DNA from 2 places in the Halalkalibacter kiskunsagensis genome. Region 1 is predicted to be linked to the other one. Evidence: a T-box and tRNA genes for the amino acid it is inferred to sense, from the RefSeq annotation. Region 1 holds a T-box; the other holds one or more tRNA genes.
The links. A T-box is a leader RNA that pairs with one kind of tRNA and senses whether it is charged. The one in region 1 lies ahead of serS (serine--tRNA ligase), so its partner is inferred to be a tRNA-Ser.
Positions count from the first base shown of each region.

Region 1 (7,123 bases):
AGTTATTATGCGTGTGATGGATATCTTACTAGCCTTCCCTGGTATCTTACTTGCACTAGCAATCGTAAGTGTTCTAGGAGGAAGTTTAAATAACGTTATTATAGCCGTTGGGATTTTCTCTATACCTGTGTTCGCCCGGATTGTTCGTGGTTCTACACTCGCCGTTCGAAAGCTTGAATACATCGATGCAATGAGAGCATTAGGAGCAAGCGATGCACGTATTATCTTTAAGCATATTTTACCAAACGTTACTTCCCCTCTTATCGTCCAGGCTACATTAAGTATTGCAACCTCTATTTTAACTGCAAGTGGTCTTTCATTCTTAGGAATGGGAGCGCAACCACCTACACCTGAGTGGGGTGCGATGTTAAGTGGTGGTCGGAACTATATGTGGGATGCACCGCACGTTACGTTGTTCCCAGGTATTGCGATCGTCATTGTTGTATTAGCGTTTAATATTTTTGGTGACGGTTTACGAGATGCGTTAGATCCTAAAATGAAGAACTAGAAAGAGGTGCTTAAACATTGTTTACTTTTATCGTACGTCGTCTTATTCAGACGATACCCGTTTTAATAGGAGTTACTATTCTAACATTTGGCTTGATGCACCTCATTCCTGGTGATCCAGCTCAAATCATGGCAGGTGAGAGTGCTTCTCCAGCTCAAATCGAACAAATGCGTGAAAGACTAGGTTTAAATGAAGCTCTGCCCGTTCAATATACAAAATATGTTTCAGGTGTAGTTCAAGGTGACCTTGGAAACTCAATTCGTAGTGGTCGTTCCGTTTCATCAGAAATTTCAGGACGATTCTGGGTTACAATGGAACTTGCTATTTATAGTACGATTTTAAGTGTATTTATTGGCTTAATTGCTGGTGTTATCTCAGCAACGAAACACTACACTTTAACAGATGTTTCTATTATGATTGTCGCTTTATTTGGTTTATCAATGCCGAATTTCTGGCTTGGTCTCATGTTAATACAATGGTTTGTAATCGGCTTTGATATAGGTCCGATTCACACAAGTTGGTTTGCTGCCTCCGGTTGGGGTTCATGGCAACAAATTGTCTTACCAGTGATTACTCTTGGTACGGCAGGTGCTGCGATTATTGCACGTATGACACGTTCAAGTATGCTTGAAGTCATTGGACAAGATTATATTCGAACTGCACGAGCAAAAGGTGTAAAAGAACAAGTTGTTATTTATCGTCATGCATTAAAAAATGCTCTTATTCCAGTTGTTACAGTCGTTGGTTTGCAATTTGGTGGCCTTTTGGGTGGTGCGGTTTTAACAGAATCTGTTTTTGCTATTAACGGTATGGGGCGTCTAATTATTGAAGCAATCCGTGCGCGCGATTTCCCAATCGTTCAAGGAACTGTACTTGTATTTGCATTAATCTTTGTCGGAGTAAATCTACTTGTAGATGTCGCTTATCGTGTCTTAAATAAACGAATTGACTTAAATTAATCATTTGATATAAATAATATTTGGAAAGGTGTGAAACCTTATGGCAACAAAGGTCGATAGCAAAAGTGAAACGATTCTTGAAGTTCGTGACCTCCGCACATCGTTTTTTACGGAAAGCTTTGAGGTTAAGGCTGTCGATGGTGTCAACTTTTCAGTTCCAAAAGGAAAGACACTAGGAGTCGTTGGTGAGTCAGGTTCAGGTAAAAGCATTACCTCACTTTCTATTCTTCGACTGATTCAAAACCCAGGTAAAGTTGTTGGGGGCCAGGTTATGTTCAAGGGCGCTGATCTACTTGAAAAGACAGACGCTGAAATGCGAAAAATTCGTGGAAATGAAATTTCAATGATCTTCCAAGAACCAATGACTTCATTAAACCCTGTTTACACAGTCGGTCAACAAATTGGGGAAGCCTATCAAATTCATGAGAAACTTAACAAAAAACAAGCAATTGAACGTTCAGTTGAGATGTTAAAACTTGTAGGAATCCCTTCACCTGAAAAACGTGTACACCAGTATCCACATGAACTTTCAGGTGGAATGCGTCAACGTGTCATGATTGCAATGGCACTCGCTTGTAATCCAGAATTATTAATTGCTGATGAACCAACAACAGCATTGGACGTTACGATTCAAGCTCAAATTCTAGAACTGATGAAAGACTTACAAAATCGTTTAGGGATGTCAATTATCATGATTACACACGACTTAGGAGTCGTTGCAGAGACTTGTGATTACGTTGCTGTTATGTACTGTGGAAAGGTCGTCGAATACGCATCTGTTGATGAACTATTCCGTAATCCAAGACATCCATATACAGTAGGGTTATTAAATTCATTGCCACGTCATGATATAGATTTAGAAGACGAGGAACTGTCAGTTATTAAAGGGGCTGTCCCAAGTCCTGTTGACATGCCAGTCGGTTGTCGCTTCTCACCACGTTGCCCTTATGCAAGTGATATATGTGTTGAGCGCCTTCCTGAACTAGAAGAAGATGAAAAAGGCAACCAAATTCGATGTTGGATCTACTCTGATGAGTGGGATGGCGATCCGGAGGTGAACGTGTATGAAAAAAGAACTACTGAAAGTTAAGGACCTGAAACAGTATTTTCCGATCAAAGGTGGAATGCTTGGACGTACCGTTAACTACGTGAAAGCCGTTGATGGCGTTACGTTTACTGTGTATGAAGGAGAAACCGTCAGTATTGTAGGGGAATCTGGCTGTGGTAAGTCTACGACCGGTCGTGCTATATTACGTTTAGATGATCCAACTGCTGGTGAAGTTGTCTTTGATGGTGATGACCTGCTTTCATTAAATAAAGCGCAAATGCGTAAAAAAAGAAAAGACTTACAGATTATTTTCCAAGATCCTTATGCTTCTATTAACCCGCGTCAAACCGTTCGTCAAATACTTGAAGAAGCTTTAGAAATTCAAAACGTTGTACCAAAAGCTGAGCGTTCCGCTAAGATCCGCGAACTAATGGAAACGGTTGGACTAGGTGCTCACCAAGCCGACCGTTTTCCTCACGAATTTAGTGGTGGCCAACGTCAACGTATTGGGATTGCTCGCGCTTTATCTGTTGATCCAAAGCTTATTATATGTGATGAAGCTGTATCAGCTTTAGATGTATCGATACAAGCACAAGTAATCAACTTATTAAAGAGATTACAGCGCGATTTTCAGTTAACGTACTTGTTTATTTCACATGATTTAGGTGTCGTACGTCACATATCAGATCGAGTAATTGTTATGTATTTAGGACGTATTGTTGAAATTGGCGATAAAACGTCAGTATTTGATAATCCACAACATCCTTATACTAGAGCACTTCTTTCTGCTATTCCTGTACCAGATCCAAGTAAAAAGACAGAGCGTGTGATCTTAAAAGGGGATGTACCTTCACCAATTAATCCTCCTGAAGGCTGTCGTTTCCATACACGTTGTCCATTTGCTACGGATTTATGTACTACTGACACACCAGAGCTCAAGGCTGAAAATTACATGAAAGAAGGCCACTTAGCAGCATGTCACTACATGGATGAAATTGAATCCGGCAGACATAAAGCAAAGTACTAGAATAGAAGAAAAAAGGTCGCACTTTGACCTTTTTTCTTCTATTCTAAGCAATGAGCGGAGCCGCCGTTGGGGGTTTAGCCTTTTGAGTGCCTTTCTCAAAAGGCGTACGGCGAGTGAAGCCATTGCAACTTGTTTGCTCTTTTTTAAATCAAAACAGGTCGCACTTTGACTTGTTTTCTTCTATTCTAACAATGAGCGGAACCGCCGTTAGGGGGGAGCCTTTTGAGTGCCTTTCTCAAAAGGCGTACGGCGAATGAAGCCATTGTAAGATTGCCCTTTACCCTTTTTATTCCAACTTAAAAAGCCGACTGCATGAATGTGCAGTCGGCTTTTTCATTTTACTTTGTTGTAATCTTTTCTACATTGCGCATATATGGACGTAAAACTTCAGGAATCACGACAGATCCATCATCTTCTTGGTAATTTTCAAGGATCGCCGCAACTGTACGTCCGACAGCAAGGCCTGATCCGTTTAATGTATGAACGAATTCTGGTTTCGCTTTTGCTTCAGGACGATACTTAATGTTTGCACGACGCGCTTGAAAGTCTTCAAAGTTACTACAAGAAGAGATTTCACGGTAAGAATCATTACTTGGAATCCAAACTTCAATATCGTACTTTTTCGCCGCTGTAAATCCTAAGTCTGCAGTACACATACTTAATACACGGTAAGGTAATTTGAGAAGTTGCAATACTTTCTCTGCATGACCTGTTAACGTTTCAAGTGTATCATATGAATCCTCAGGCTTTACAAACCGTACTAACTCCACTTTATTAAATTGATGCTGACGAATCAATCCACGTGTATCACGGCCTGCAGAACCAGCCTCTGAGCGGAAGTTTGCGCTATATGCCGTATATGCAATTGGCAACTGTTCTGCTGTTAAAATTTCATCACGGTGTAAGTTTGTTACAGGTACTTCTGCTGTTGGGATGAGAAAGTAATCTTGGTCATGAATTTTAAAAGCATCCTCTTCAAACTTAGGCAATTGCCCCGTACCCGTCATGCTTGCACGATTGACCATATAAGGAGGCAAAACTTCCACGTAGCCATGCTCGTCTTGATGTAAGTCCATCATAAAGTTAATCAATGCACGTTCTAGACGCGCTCCTAACCCTTTATAAAACACAAAACGACTTCCTGTCACTTTTGATGCCCGTTCAAAATCAACGATTCCTAGATCTGTTGCTAGATCCCAGTGCGGCTTCGTATCAAATCCAAATGAACGAACCTCTCCCCACTTACGTATCTCAACATTATCATCTTCTGTATCCCCAACAGGAACACTCTCATGAGGTACATTAGGAATTGTTAATAAAATCCCTTCTAATTCATCTTCGATTTTTCGTAACTGTTCATCGAGTGATTTAATCTTCTCCGATACTTCTTTTGTTTCTTTAATTAAATGATCTGCATCTTGCTTTTCACGCTTTAATTGTGCTACTTCTTGTGACACTTGATTTCTTCTACTCTTAAGCTCTTCTACTTCAACAATAATCGTTCGACGACCTTCATCTAATTCTTCAAAACGGTCTAGACCAGAGATATCTTCACCTCTTGTCGTAAGTCTCTTTTTTATATCATCAAAGTCTTTACGTAAACGTTTTACATCTAACATTGGTTGTCCTCCTCATGTCTTATCTTATTCATTTTACCAAATAACAAAGGATAAAAAAAAGCCCTCACCCCTTCTATTATGAAGAAGGGACGAGAGCACCCGCGTTACCACCCTTGTTGCAAGATAGTAGGTGCTTCCTCCTACTATCTAAACCACTTTAGCACATAACGGCTGCATACCGAGAAGATTTCATACTTCTACTCCAAGGTGGATTCGATACAAGCACTGACCGGTTCACACCTCCCACCGGCTCTCTGTACAGCGCTTTGTATGTACTAACCCTTATCGACGCATTACAACTTTATTGTTTTGATTCTTCTACAATTGAAACAAAGAACTGATGAAAGCGATGATCATCTGTTAGCTCTGGATGAAACGAGCATGCAAGGAAGTTTCCATGTCTTGCAGCAACAATTTCATCCCCATACTTCGAAAGTATTTCTACATCTTCTCCTACTTCTAAAATAAGAGGAGCACGGATAAACACAGCACGAATATCTTCACCTACACCTGTTACATGCAGATCGGTCTCAAAGCTTTCCCGCTGACGTCCAAACGCATTGCGCTGTACTTTCATGTTCATAACCGATAAATGACCAGAGTCTTGTCCCTCAATTGAGCTTGCCATTAAAATCATGCCTGCACACGTACCAAACATCGGCTTTCCTGAAGCAGCAAATTCTTTTAGTGGTTCAAAGAAACCATACAAATCAATTAAACGACGCATCGTTGTACTTTCCCCACCAGGAAAAACCAAGCCATCTATTTCAGCTAGTTGCTCAACTTTTTTGACAACAACTACTTCTGTATGAGGAGCTTGTAAGCAGTTCACATGCTCCCTAACCGCTCCTTGTAATGCCAATACACCAATTTTAACCATTACTTGCGCTTCCTTTCCCTTACCCAGCCTAGAGTTTACCAGCCACGCTCTTGCATGCGCTCAGTTGGGTTAAGAGTCGAAATTTCGATACCTTTCATTGCAGTTCCAAGTCCTTTTGAAAGCTCAGCAATTAACGCATAATCTTGATAGTGAGTTGTCGCTTCAACAATTGCACGTGCAAACTTCTCAGGGTTGTCTGATTTGAAAATACCAGAACCAACAAATACTCCATCTGCACCTAACTGCATCATTAATGCAGCATCTGCAGGAGTTGCTACACCACCTGCTGCAAAGTTAACGACAGGTAATTTACCTGTTTCTTTAATCTGTAACAAAAGATCAAATGAAGCACCAAGGTTCTTTGCTTCTGTCATTAACTCATCAGTAGACATTTGCTTTACTTTGTTAATTTGTCCTTGAATCATACGCATATGACGAACCGCTTCAACAATGTTTCCTGTTCCAGGCTCACCTTTCGTACGAATCATTGATGCACCTTCACCAATACGACGTGACGCTTCTCCTAAGTCACGTGCTCCACAAACAAATGGGACAGTGAAATCACGCTTGTACAAGTGGAATACTTCGTCTGCAGGTGTTAGAACTTCACTTTCGTCAATGTAATCAACGCCCATAGCTTCTAGAATACGCGCTTCTACAATGTGACCGATACGAGCTTTTGCCATAACTGGAATTGATACTGCATTTAGTACCTCTTCAACAATTGTCGGGTCAGCCATACGTGCCACTCCGCCCGCTGCACGAATATCCGCTGGTACACGCTCAAGTGCCATGACTGCAACTGCACCTGCTTGCTCTGCAATTTTTGCTTGTTCTGCATTAATGACGTCCATAATAACGCCACCTTTTTGCATTTCTGCCATACCTCTTTTGACTCTATCTGTTCCTGTTTGGCTCATTCGTATTTCCTCCTATACCGTTCTTCTTAGTTGAATGCTCATCCTTTAATAGTATACCTTAAAAAAGGGGCATTCGCATAAATTTTCAGTTATTATTTTAGCATGAATAAGGGCCTAAACAAAATTAGGACTGGTTTAGAAAAGGCTTAGTTATAAGCAAAT
Region 1 is NZ_JAXBLX010000069.1:7,763-14,885, forward strand. Features, by position in the region: gene SLH51_RS23170 (ABC transporter permease) at 1-508, shown strand, start outside; gene SLH51_RS23175 (ABC transporter permease) at 526-1,467, shown strand; gene SLH51_RS23180 (ABC transporter ATP-binding protein) at 1,508-2,557, shown strand; gene SLH51_RS23185 (ABC transporter ATP-binding protein) at 2,532-3,542, shown strand; gene serS (serine--tRNA ligase) at 3,881-5,161, opposite strand; T-box leader at 5,244-5,459, opposite strand; gene pdxT (pyridoxal 5'-phosphate synthase glutaminase subunit PdxT) at 5,463-6,041, opposite strand; gene pdxS (pyridoxal 5'-phosphate synthase lyase subunit PdxS) at 6,077-6,961, opposite strand.

Region 2 (7,123 bases), on a different contig from region 1:
CCAATCCATATGTACCAATGGCCAGCTCGCTCCCTGTTGCAATGTACACCCAAACAACAATCACAAAGACAAAAGTTCCTTCGCGTAAACCTTGAAAGAAGTGTGCACGAGTTATTTGTCTCCAATTTAGGTTTTCTTTACGCTCCTTAAGAATTCTCTTAAAATAAAACTTCCCTTCTGCTGAACGTCTTTGTAGCAAGAAGCTTGTTAAAACGGCTGCAACAAAAAGAGAGAGCGATATTGTAAAAATAACCGTATACCCTGTGAATTGTTCCATTCGTGTAATAATGAATCCAGCCAATATTGGCCCAATCATTCCTGCAAACGAATTTAAAAGTCCAAGAAATCCATTAAAAAAATCTCTTGTTTCAGGTTCTGTAATTTCAAATGTCAACACATTAAACGCCAACCAATAGAAACCAATTCCCATCCCAATTAACGCACCTAACAGAATTAAGTATTGATTTGCTTGATCTCCTAAAAAAAGAACGGTCGAGAAAAAAGTTGCAAGTGTTATAACACCTGCCCTTAACACAATGACACGGTCAATTTTTTTAGCTATTTTTCCAGCTAACATAAACGCAAGCGGCTGCATAACAACTGAACCTAAGTTATAGAGAGCAATATCAACAAACTCGCCTGACTGTTTCCAAAGGTATACATTAACAAATGTATTAGACAAAGCAAAACTTAACGCATAGAGCCCGCCCATCACAAGCAAAAGAGTTAAGTCTCTTGTCACTTCTATATCACCAATAACTTTCTTTACCAATGACTTATTCACCGACTCCACCACCCTCATAAGTAGTGTGTCACCTCAAAAAGCGGTTATACAAAAAAAGCCTCTAAGGGGAATTTCCTTAGAGACTTTTTCAGGCTGCTCTATGCGAAATTTCGCTTAAAGGCTTTATTACCTAGTTATTATTTTGCTTCGTTGTAACGTTTTGAGACCTCATCCCAATTGACTACATTCCAGAATGCATTAATATAATCAGGACGACGATTTTGATAATTTAAGTAATATGCATGCTCCCATACATCTAATCCAAGGATTGGCGTTTTCCCTTCCATTAGTGGTGTATCTTGGTTAGGAGTACTTGTTACAGCAAGCTTCCCTCCATCAACAATTAGCCAAGCCCAACCTGAACCAAAACGGTTAGCACCTGCATTTGCAAATTCTTCTTTGAATGCTTCAAGGCTACCAAACGTTGAGTTAATTGCATCTGCAAGTTCACCTGTTGGAGCTCCTCCACCATTCGGGCTTAATATTTGCCAGAAGAACGTGTGGTTTGCGTGACCACCACCGTTGTTACGAACTGCTCCGCGAATGCTCTCAGGTATAGCATCTAAATTAGAAACTAATTCTTCAATGCTCTTACCTGCAAGATCTTCATGACCTTCAAGTGCTGCGTTTAATTTTGTAATATACGTATTGTGATGTTTTCCGTGATGAATGTTCATTGTCGCCTCATCAATATGAGGTTCTAGTGCGTTAGCTGCATAAGGTAATTGTGGTAATTCGTAAGCCATGATAATTCCTCCTTAAAGTAAGTAACAAAATAGTGTGGAGTATAAAACCCCAGAAGTGGACTTTAGCAACATTTATGTTTCAAAAGTCTTCCATTAATTACATTACCAAAATTTGAACATTCTTGCAATGATAATGCTCATTGTTTTTTCTGAAGACAAATTTACTCTACCCCACTTGAGAAAATTTAAACTCCCCGAAAACAATATCGAATCTCACAGAGCTACAGCCATGCATGTGCTTGCTATAAATTCGTCATAATATTCAATAAATCCTGCACTTTATTTCTTTTTCGACTTCAAAAATAATCATTATCTCCTCAAGAAAAAGAAATAACAAAAAAAAGGACCTACAAAGTAGATCCTTATCATTTGAAATAGTAAATGGCGGAGGAAGAGGGATTCGAACCCCCGCGCGGTTTAACCCGCCTGTCGGTTTTCAAGACCGATCCCTTCAGCCGGACTTGGGTATTCCTCCGCGTTTTTCAAAAATATACAACTAAGATGGTGGACCCTGTAGGACTCGAACCTACGACCGATCGGTTATGAGCCGACTGCTCTGACCAACTGAGCTAAGGGTCCTCTAAGGGGCGGCTGATGGGAATTGAACCCACGAATGCCGGAATCACAATCCGGTGCGTTAACCACTTCGCCACAACCGCCACAAGAAATATTTAAGTAGAAAAATAGCGGCGGAGGGAGTCGAACCCACGACCTCACGGGTATGAACCGTACGCTCTAGCCAGCTGAGCTACACCGCCATAATATGGCTCCACAGGTAGGACTCGAACCTACGACCGATCGGTTAACAGCCGATAGCTCTACCACTGAGCTACTGTGGAACAACTTTTAAAGACAAGAATTATAATATCATGCTGAGCAATTAACGTCAATATATTTTTTCCTTTTCTTCAAAAAGGAAAAACATGACTGAATAACACTGATCTAATTTACCACACATGTTTTAGATAAACAAGATATTATCATAATTAAAGATCTCAAAAGGACGTACGCTTTCCGTTTTGAGATCTTTAATTAAATTACAATTTATTTAATTATCCTCTCCAATTACCGCTTCAGCGATATTTACAGAGTGATCGCCAATTCTCTCTAAATTACTAACAATGTCAACAAAAACAATCCCAGCTGAACCTGAACATTTCCCCTCGTTCACACGATGAATATGCTGTTTTCTAAGCTTCCGTTCCATTTTGTCAATTTTCTCTTCCTTTTCTAATACAGAGCGAGCCATATCACCATCAATTAGTTCCAATGATTGTATAGCTTCTTTTAACGTGGAAAGAGTTAATTCAGACATTTCCCGTAAATCCTCGAGAGCTTTATCAGAAATATGAACTTTATTTGCTTTTTGATAATCTTTCAATTCGACAATATTTTCAATATGGTCACCAATTCGCTCAATATCCCGAACAGTATCCAACAACATTGAGTGCAGTTTAGAATCATGTGCAGATAAAGACCTTGATGAAATTTGAATTAAATAATCAGTAATCTTCCGGTCAAGATTATTTATCGCCTCTTCGAACTGAATCGACATTTCAGCATGTCGCTTCTGACCATTTTCTAAGTATTGGCTTACTTCATAAAGACCTCTTTCAGAGAATTCGGCCATTCTAAGAACTTCTTGTTTAGCTTGCCCAAGAGCTATAGCTGGTGAACTCCCAATAAATCTAGGGTCTAAATGCTTTGCTTTATATTCTATACTATACTCATCCCCTGGGACTAGCTTCGTTACTATAATAGCTAGCAGCGCAACGAAAGGTAGTTGAATCAATGTGTTTGAAACATTGAAAATCCCGTGCGCAAAAGCAATTGTCATTGGACGATTAAGACCTAGCTCTAATGCTAAATAGCTAATTAAATTAAAGAAGAGAGGATATATCATTAGGACAATAACTGTACCAATTAAATTAAAGATGACATGTGTTAATGCAGCTCTTTTAGCAGCAACAGAAGCTCCAATTGCAGCCAAAATCGCTGTAATCGTTGTTCCGATATTATCACCAAACAAAACTGGTAATGCTGAATCTAATCCCATTGCTCCTTGTTCGTACAACTGCTGCAATAAACCAATTGATGCACTTGAACTTTGCACAGCAACAGTGAAAATCGTCCCAATGACAACACCCAGTAATGGATTTTCACTCATACTCACCGTCAGCTCAGCAAATGCTTTTAACTCACGCAATGGTTTGAGGCCAGTCCCCATTAATTCCAAACCATAAAAAAGGGCTCCAAAACCAAAAATAACTTGTCCATAATAGTTAACTTTTTTAGCTTTTATGAAGAAAATTAATGCTGCACCTACTGCTATAATCGGTAAGGCATAAGCAGATATTTTAATCCCAATAATAAACGCTGTAACCGTCGTTCCAATATTGGCCCCCATAATAACACCTATCGCTTGCTTTAATGTCATAAAACCCGCATTCACTAGACCAATTGTTAAAACCGTTGTACCTGTACTTGTTTGCAAAAGAACTGTAACAACAATTCCAGCGAATACACCCATAATTGGATTGGTTGTAAACTTATCGAGAACGTCGCGTAATCCGTCTCCTGCAACCTTTTGCAACCCATCCCCCATGTACTTTATACCAAATAGGAAAATACCTAGTCCACCGAAAAACATGAACAAGAGCGTTTGTAAATCCACAAATCCTCATCCCTTCATTTCATAAGTCAAAGTAATCATCCAACTTTCGACAAACATCAACATGGACACCCTGTCTATTATTAAGCATTCTCAAACCATTTGTAAACAAAAAAGTTTAAAAGTTTACACGTTTTTACTATTGCTCAACATAGATCATTCATAGGATTAACATTCCCTAGCTTCAACACAATCTTTTCACGTTTTTAGCAAATTTTTTAAAAGTATTATAGCAATTCAACGAGCTATTCGTTAAAATAACGAAGAATGAAAGAGGTGTTTATTCTGAGCTATTGGGATTGGTTTCTAAAAAGCTTTTACAGTAAAAAGGTTATTGCATATAGTCGATTTCGCCCCATTACATCAACCATTGGGTATGTACTTTTCATTATATTTATTTCTAGCATCCCATACTTTGTCACACTATACTCAACGGCCACTTCAGCTGTTGAACAATTCGATAATATGTTACAAAACGATATACCAAACTTTCATCTGAGAGAAGGAACACTCTATTGGGAAAGTGAAGAGCCATTTTATACCGAGGTTGCCGGAGAAGGATTCTTCCTTATTGATTCCTCAAATACATATTCAGAGCAGGAATTACAACAATTAGTTGATGGCATTGCCTTACAACAACGAGAATTTTTATTTATAGCTGATGGTAACAGTCAATCTATTCCATACACACTTCTTGGGTTACAAGAGTTTACAAAAGAGGATTTATCTAAGCGTATTAATGATTTACAAGGCTTTTTGCCAATTTTATTATTTATTATTATCTTTCTTCTTTTTGTTGCACTTTCGGGTTTGGCCTTTCTTGGTATATCACTTTTGGCTTTTGTAGCTTTATTACTTAAAGGTGCGCGTAATTTAGAATATCGCCATCTGTGGTTAATTACTGCACATGCGCTAACTCTTCCTGTTATACTACTTGCTTGGGTGGATGTTTTATTTTATCCAATACCATTTAGTGCATTTATTGCGTCTACTTTTTTATTGGTTTTAATTTCAGTAAAATCAATTCCGGTTCCCCAAAAAAAGTCATGACGAATGAGAAGTAAGGTTCTAAAGAACAATTTTTCTGAATTATAGCCAAAAAAGCAAGTAACAGTTAACGTTACTCGCTTTTTTGGCTATTTTCTAAGGATTTAATAAGAATCCTTGTTCCATCTACTGAGGTGACAATAATATCAGTGTTAGCTTCAATCCAATGACCTCCACTTGTTGCACTATATTGGTCCCCTTCAATTTCAACTGTACCTGTTGGTCGAAAAGAGCTAATCGTTCTACCTTGTTTTCCGATTAATTCATGGTATTGCTCGTTAATTGAGTTATATCCTAAATCACTTGTTAGTTTATCTTTTAGCGTCATTTTTGCCCATAAATTTCGGGATGGAAAAACTTTTAAAAATAGTGCTGAACTAAATCCTCCAATAATAAATCCCATTGAAACAAGTGTACCATAAATAAAAGTTGGAGCTGGTACTGCAAGACCGATTATCATTAAGACGACTCCGAGCAGAGCAACCGTCCCATCAGTGATAACTTTACCATCAACTACTATTAATGCTAAACCAACAATATATAAAAGCACTACCCACAATCCAGTATCTCCTGTAAGGTGATACGAAAAGTACATAGCCATTATTGCAATCCCTAATATGGCAAAGAGCCCTTTAGCCCGAACAAGTAATTCTCCAATTAAAAATAATGTCCCTAAAAAAACAACTATAAAACCAATACTTGGTGAATCCAACCACTCCATTTCTCATCCCTCCTTACTTATCGTATACGAATCATATCATGAATACGTTTCACTTTCTTCCAAAAAATAAGAAAATCCCTCTAATGGTCTTCTCTTACGCTTTGGAAGAGAGGAAAATCCTCTCTGCTTATGAACTGAAAAATCCACGAAGAGAATCAATTAGACGATTAATTAAATCAAGAAAGTTTTTAATAAAACCTTGTGTGTCTTCTCGATTTAAAAATTCATCTAAGTTATCTCGAACTTTTGAAATTTGATCTTGAACTTGATTCCAATCAATATTAAGATCTTTCATTCTCATAAATAAAGATACAAGCCCATTTAACTCTTCATCTGTTAACGTAATGCCAAGTTCAGCCGCAACGCGACGAATTAACTCCCTTAAGTCATCTTCTGTTTCAACTGGATTATTGGCAATCTCTTCTTTTATTCGATTCATTAATTCAGTTGCTTCTTCAACCCCAATTGAATCACTTAATTCTCCTGTACGAACCAATTCTTCATTAGCAATCTGCTTTTGTTCTTCTGGAATTTCAATTTCTGCAGCAATTTCATATGCTTTAATTAATCCAGTCAACGCAGCGGTACCTGATACAGCAATAGGTGCTGTTACATAAATATCGGCATCTTCAACCCCAGCCGTGATTAATGCATTTGCATACATATCATCAGAAACCCAATTAATATTATTTGATTCAACGGATAAGCCTGCGCCCTGTTCTCTAAGAGTGATTTTCGATGAAGATAGAGCATTCGTTCCTATGCGAGATGCACTAATGTAATTCCCGAGATACTGATGTTCTTCTGCGTTTGTAACAGTTATGATTGTGTCCTCTTCTGTTGCCCCCATTTCAGACAGCAAAGTTTGCCTTTGCGCCTCAGATAAGTCTTCACCAAGAGTCACTATCTCATCACCAGGTACTGCATCAGCTAATACAAAAAGCGGGAATACAAGCACAAATACAAGTGTAAGTGCTAGTAACTTTTTCCAAACTGTTTTCATTTTTATCTTCTCCTTTTATTATGAGGAAACTACTTTCCCTCTATAGCTCTCTACATTAGACGAGTGCTCTACTAAATAAGAAACACTTTTTACATAATAAATAAAAGGGACTTTTGTCTTATTTTCTTTTACAAACGTGACATTTCGACAT
Region 2 is NZ_JAXBLX010000079.1:1,334-8,456, reverse strand. Features, by position in the region: gene SLH51_RS23895 (MFS transporter) at 1-712, opposite strand, end outside; gene SLH51_RS23890 (superoxide dismutase) at 922-1,530, opposite strand; tRNA gene SLH51_RS23885 (tRNA-Ser) at 1,913-2,005, opposite strand; tRNA gene SLH51_RS23880 (tRNA-Ile) at 2,033-2,109, opposite strand; tRNA gene SLH51_RS23875 (tRNA-His) at 2,117-2,189, opposite strand; tRNA gene SLH51_RS23870 (tRNA-Met) at 2,215-2,288, opposite strand; tRNA gene SLH51_RS23865 (tRNA-Asn) at 2,295-2,369, opposite strand; gene SLH51_RS23860 (Na/Pi cotransporter family protein) at 2,579-4,204, opposite strand; gene SLH51_RS23855 (DUF1189 domain-containing protein) at 4,469-5,251, shown strand; gene SLH51_RS23850 (NfeD family protein) at 5,322-5,969, opposite strand; gene SLH51_RS23845 (DUF1002 domain-containing protein) at 6,097-6,972, opposite strand; gene SLH51_RS23840 (MFS transporter) at 7,101-7,123, opposite strand, start outside.
Region 2: it has a tRNA-Ser gene. The T-box ahead of serS (serine--tRNA ligase) is inferred to sense a tRNA for this amino acid. The anticodon was not compared.